DNA from 2 places in the Gordonia sp. JH63 genome. Region 2 is predicted to be linked to the other one. Evidence: predicted binding sites of a transcription regulator. Region 2 holds the regulator's gene; the other holds the start of a gene.

Region 1 (3,084 bases), 250 kb from region 2:
CAGTTACCAGCCCTTCCAGCTATTACTAGCAGCGCCCGGAGCTTGCGGAGGGCGACCAACCCCGCTCCCTGAGGGTTGGAGCTGTCGTTGGCCGGGTCGGGTTGGTCTCACGTCGATGACGTGGCTGGTTCTCGACCATGAGCGACGCGCGTCGTCGTGGTGCCGGTTGTTCGGGCGCGCGTGATCACCGGACCGCGTTGGTGGTCCGTGGATCTGTTCGCGCACGGTGTTCAGGTGTTGTGTGAATCGCCGGGGTATGTCGGGTCGGCGGTTGAGGCGTTCGGGGTTGGGTGGTGCGCCGGGTTCGGCGTTGAGTCGCCAGAGGCAGCGGCCTTCGTCGGGTCCGGACCGGGCGATGCGGGTGGTGTACTGCCCGGGTTGGTCACCGACCATGCGGTTATGACGGGGACAGGCTGGGGCGAGGTCGTCGATGTCGGTGAGACCACCCTTGGCCCAGTCCTTCTGGGCGTGATGAAGCTCGACGTGGGTGGCGGGCTGATCACACCCGGGCGTCGAGCACACCTCGCCGTCGGGGCGGGCGAAGGAGACGAGGCGTTGTTCGCGGGTGGCGAGTCGTTTCCCGCGCCCGAAGTGCAGCGGGACGGCGGTGGCGTTTTTGAAGATCGCCAACCACGGTTGGACCTCACCGGCCATCGCGATCAGGTCCGGGATGGGCAGCACGGTGCCGGTGGCGGTGGTCGCGAGTCCGGCTTCGCGGATGAGGTCGTTGAGGTCGGCTTTGACGATCAGTTGCACGGGCAATCCGCGGTGCGACTTTCCAAGGGTCCCGTCGGCGAAACCTGCGGCCAGGGCGGCGTCGAGCGCGTCGTGATTGATCTGCGCGGGAGTACGGCTGTCACGGTCGGCTGCGGTGGTCAGGGCGTCGGGGTCAGCGGTCCCGGCGGGTCCGGACGGTGAGTGGGGGTCGTCGGGGTTGTTGAGTCCGGGTTTACCCCAGACCGCGAACATCATCGTCAACCGGGCGGCGAGTTCGGGGGTGAGGGTGCCCGAGATCTTGGCGGTGCCATCGGCGCGTTGCCGACCGATCCACAGGTTGCGGCGTCGTTTCTGGTCGGTGTCATCAGCCAATGTGCCGTCGGGATCGAGGTGTGCCAGCAGCCGGGCACCGAGTTGGGTGATGTCGGCGGGTGTGTGGTCGGTGGCGATCTCGGCCATCTGTCGCTCGGCCGCGACTTTCACGTCGTGGTCGATTCCGTGGGGAATCTGGTCGAGGACATCGAGGGCGGCCTGCACGTGCGCGGAACCGACCGCTCCTGCGGCGAAAGCCTCAGCCAGGGTCGGGTTTTCGGGTTCCAGTATGTCGCCGCCGAGGCTGGTGCGGGTCGCGGTGGCGTCCATTTGCTTACGGCGTCGCATCGGGTTCGACACTCGTAGCCGGTGGGTCATGTACTGCATGAGTGTTCGGCACCCGGCTTTGCGGGGCAGGTCGCGGGCCTCGACCTGATCGATCTGCCGGTCACCGGCAACAGTCAACCGTGCGATCGCTTTCTCGGTATCGGCTGCCACTTCGGCCAACTCGGCATCGGTGCACGGCCCCAGGTTGACCGTCTGCAACTCGTCCACGATGCGGTGGAGGTCGGCAATCAACTCGACGGCACGCGGCTGCGGCGTCGCTGATCCGTCAGACATGGCCACCCCCCAAGTACCGTAGCTGCGAATGTACGTTCGAGTTTACACCACAGCCGGCATCTCGCAACCCGAAAGTTTCTGTTGTGCAACGGTATTCGTCGGGACAACTTGTCGGTGCTGTGTGGTAGATGGGGGGCGCCTGTTTGCGTTGTCCTCGAATTATGTTGTTACGAGTCCTCTCTCGACAGCGGATGTGCGCGGGGAGGCCAGAGACCGCTCAGACGTCCAGCACTTCGGTCAACTGCGGGACGATCTGCTTCTTGCGCGAGACGACGCCTTTGCCGAAGGCATGGCCGTCCGCCACGGTGACCCCGAGTGCCTGTTCGACCGCCGAGGCGGGTTCGCCGACCACCAGCAGATCCGAGTCGGCCTTGATCACATCGGTGATGAGCAGGAGGTAGAGGTCGTAGCCGGCTGCCTCCTTCTCGGCGGCCATCGCCGTCAGGAACTCGTCGCGGCGTGCGAGCACCTCGGCGGAGTCGACCGTGGTGATCTGCGAGACCCGCACCGTCTTCGGCCCCATTTCGAAGCTCTTGGAGTCCCGTCCGATGATCGCCGACACCGGCTCGTCGCCGAGCGCGGTCCCGGCCCGTAGAAGCGCGTCGCCGTACTCGTCGACGTCGACGCCCGCGATCGCGGCGAGCTCCGCGGCGGCGGCACGGTCAGCGTCGGTGCAGGTGGGGGAGTTGAACAACAGGGTGTCGGAGATGATCGCCGACAGCATGATGCCCGCCTCTGGGCGCGGGATCTCGACCCCGTTCTCCGCATACATCCGGGTGAGGATCGTGCAGGTGCATCCGACCGGTTCGACGCGCATGTACAGCGGCGCAGCCGTCTCGAAATTGGCGATCCGATGGTGGTCGATGACTTTCAGGACGGTCACGTCGGTGATGTCGGCGACGCTCTGCTGGCGCTCGTTGTGGTCGACGAGCATGACCTCCGCCGGCGCGGCCGTTTCGATGACGCGCGGTGCGTCGAGTCCGAAATGGTCCAAGGCGAAGGCGGTTTCGAGACTCGGCCGGCCCAGGGCGACGGCCTCGACATCGCTGCCCAGCGCGGCTTCGAGGTGGGCGAGGCCGATCGCAGCCCCGATGGCATCGGTGTCGGGGTTGCGGTGTCCGAACACCAGGATCTTCGACATGGGACCTCGGCTTTCTCCTCGGCGGTGCGCGTGGGCCCAGACTACGACGATCCCGGCGCCTCGCGGTCTCGTTCCCGGTGGGCATGATCCTCACCGGGTCGGCGCCTGCCCCGGGGTCGGCGTTCTACATTGGCTCCATGTCCACGACCGGGCGTCGATGCGTCATCCTGGTCGTCTGCTGTCTGAGCATGTTCCTCGTCGGCCTCGACATCTCCGCGGTCAACGTGGCGCTGCCGTCGATCGGTGCCGATCTCGACGCCACGCCGTCTCAGCTCCAGTGGGTGGTCGACTCG
Region 2 (3,084 bases):
CGAGGATCGGCGGCATGCCGCACTCGTCGCCGGCTGGACCGGTCCGGGGCAGACCGCCGACGGGGTGGCCGTGGCGGTGCTCGCCAACGTCGCCGACGGATCGTCGGCACGCGCCGCGGCCGGGTACCCCGTCGAGGGCGTCGGGCTCTTCCGCACCGAACTCGCGTTCCTCGAGCGTGCCGACGAACCGTCGGTGGACGAGCAGGCCGCGATCTACCGGGAGGTGCTCGATGCGTTCGACGGGCAGAAGGTGGTCATCCGCACCCTCGACGCCGGGTCCGACAAACCGCTCCGGTTCGTGACCCATCCCGACGAATCGAACCCAGCGCTCGGCGTGCGGGGCGATCGGATCGCGCTGGCGCACCCCGAGATCCGCGCGCATCAGCTCGACGCGATCGCGCAGGCCGCGTCGGGGTCGGCCGTCGCGCCGTGGGTCATGGCGCCGATGATCGCCTCGCCGGCGGAGGCGCGCACCTTCGCCGCCGAGGTCCGCGGCCGTGGTCTGGTCGCCGGGGTGATGATCGAGGTGCCCGCGGCGGCGATCCTGGCCGAAGCCGTCCTCGCCGAGGTGGACTTCGTATCCATCGGCACCAACGATCTGACCCAGTACACGATGGCGGCCGACCGGATGTCGGCCGATCTCGCCGGACTGACCGACCCGTGGCAACCGGCCGTGTTGAGCCTCATCGCGGGTGTCGCGGCAGCGGGTGCACGTCAGGGAAAGCCGGTCGGGGTGTGCGGCGAGGCCGCCGCCGATCCGAACCTCGCCTGCGTGCTCGTCGGTCTCGGGGTCACCTCGCTGTCCAGCGCGCCGGCTGCTGCCGCGGCCGTGGGGGCCCGGCTCGGCGAGGTGTCCGCACCGGACTGCCGGGCCGCCGCCGAGGCTGCCCTGGCCACCTCGGACCCCGCCGCGGCGCGCGAGGCTGCCGCGGCGGTGCTCGACGGTTCGGTCGGTGGAGAGGTCAGACTCGCCGCATCACGGTGACGACCTTGCCGAGGATGACGGCATCGTTGCCCGGGATCGGATCGAACAGTTCGTTGTGCGGCATGAGCCAGACGTTGGGGCCCTGACGCTTGAAGGTCTTCACGGTGGCCTCGCCGTCGATCATGGCCGCGACGATGTCGCCGTTGTCGGCGACGTTCTGCTGCCGGACCACGACCCAGTCGCCGTCGCAGATCGCGGCGTCGATCATCGACTCGCCGACGACGCGCAACAGGAAGAGAGATCCCTCGCCGACCAGCTCACGGGGCAGCGGGAAGACGTCCTCGACGGCCTCCTCGGCCAGGATCGGACCGCCGGCCGCGATTCGGCCGAGAACCGGCACGAAGGTCGGCTCGGGCAGCTGACCGGCCGACGGGGTGTCCGGCGACGGGGTGTCACTCGGGGCGATGTTGACCGCACGGGGACGGTTCGCGTCGCGCTTGAGCAGCCCCTTGCGTTCCAGCGTCCGCAACTGATGGGCCACCGACGACGTCGAGGCCAGGCCGACCTCGTCGCCGATCTCCCGGATGCTCGGCGGATAACCGCGCTCGCGCACCGAGCGGCGGATCACCTCCAGGACCCCGGCCTGTCGCGGGGTGAGTGAGGCCTCGGCGGCGGCGGCGTCGAACGGGGCCTCGTCGTCGGCGCCCCGCGCTCGGCCGCGCCTATCGCCGGTGTCACTCATGTTCGGTTCCTCTCGTCTTCGGAACGTGCTGGTAGATGGCTTGCGCCGGGTCCGAGCCTAGCGGAGTGCGACCGGCACCTCAAACATTTGTTCGATGTGTCGCGAGACTTTGTCGGGACGTCGTGCTACAAATTCGAACATCAGTGCATCGAACATCTGATCGATGTTCGAACACCGACCGCCACACCCCGCACGATCCAGACACCAGAACACCGGAGGGCACCATGCGCACCGCCACTCTCGTCGCTCCCGTCCGCACCGACCGTCCCGACGCTGTCCGGCCCCCCACCGACCGCGCCGATCGGGTCCGGACGCGCGCCCCGCTGTCCGACGGCGGCCGCCCGATAGACAACCGGCCGGCCGGCACCCGACCGCGGGGTGCGTCGCCGGTGACCCCGCGGGTGGGCGGTACCCACTGTGGTTCTTCGGTCGGGGTGCGCGGGCGTGGCCCGGTCGGACCCGACGCGGCGGTGTTCCGTCGCCGCCGCCGCACCGCGGTCGCGCTCCTCGCCGGCGTCGGGCTGGCGTTCGTCGTGTGGGTGTTCGGTGTCGTGGGCCAGAACTACTCGGACTCGCTGACCCCGTCCGCCGTGAGTGCCGAGGTCGTCCACGTGCGCTCGGGGGACTCGCTCAGCTCGATCGCCGGCCGGGTGGCACCCGAGATGCCGCGCGAGGTCGTGATCGACGAGATCGTCGCGATGAACGATCTGGGGTCGAGCGCGCTGCAGGTGGGCCAGCCCCTGCTCACCCCCCGGTACCGCTGAGGCCGGGCGGTATCCTCGATGTCACAGGGGCCGGCCGACAAGCGGCGGGGCGCACGCTTCGGGTGCGTTCCAGCGTCCCGCGACCTGCGTGAGGACACGATGCGCTGCCCCTTCTGCAAGAACGACGACACCAAGGTCATCGACTCGCGTGTCGCAGATGAAGGGCAGGCCATCCGCCGCCGTCGCTCCTGTGTGGAGTGCGGTCGCCGGTTCTCGACCGTGGAGAGCGCCGTGCTCGCGGTGGTCAAACGCAACGGCGTGACCGAACCATTCAGCCGGGAGAAGGTCATGCGCGGCGTGCGGCGAGCCTGTCAGGGCCGCCACGTCGCCGAGGACGCGCTCGCGCAACTCGCCCAGCAGGTCGAGGACACGGTGCGCGCCAGTGGATCGGCCGAGATCCCCAGCAACGAGGTCGGACTCGCCATCCTGGGTCCGCTCCGCGATCTCGACGAGGTGGCGTATCTGCGCTTCGCCTCGGTGTACCGGTCGTTCGACTCGGTGGAGGACTTCCAGCGCGAGATCGACGACCTGAAGGCGGCATCGGGATCCGGGAGCGCGCTCGCCGAACCCGTGTCAGCCGAGTCGGTCCAGAGCTCGTAGGACCCGTTTCTCCGACACCGGGAACGCGGTGCCGAGACGCTGGGCGAACAGCC

What was found. The regulator LexA, encoded in region 2, represses DNA repair genes until DNA is damaged. The targets are predictions, from matches to a motif close to CGAACANNTGTTCG.
Region 1: a site for LexA is predicted at 1,676-1,689, ahead of GR168_RS11605 (HNH endonuclease signature motif containing protein). Genes of this name have one in related genera too.

What each region holds. Positions count from the first base shown of each region.
Region 1 is NZ_CP047235.1:2,569,275-2,572,358, forward strand. Features, by position in the region: gene GR168_RS11605 (HNH endonuclease signature motif containing protein) at 4-1,650, opposite strand; gene GR168_RS11610 (manganese-dependent inorganic pyrophosphatase) at 1,868-2,791, opposite strand; gene GR168_RS11615 (MFS transporter) at 2,929-3,084, shown strand, end outside.
Region 2 is NZ_CP047235.1:2,315,926-2,319,009, forward strand. Features, by position in the region: gene GR168_RS10485 (putative PEP-binding protein) at 1-985, shown strand, start outside; gene lexA (transcriptional repressor LexA) at 963-1,667, opposite strand; gene GR168_RS10495 (LysM peptidoglycan-binding domain-containing protein) at 1,892-2,431, shown strand; gene nrdR (transcriptional regulator NrdR) at 2,531-3,031, shown strand; gene hrpA (ATP-dependent RNA helicase HrpA) at 3,005-3,084, opposite strand, start outside.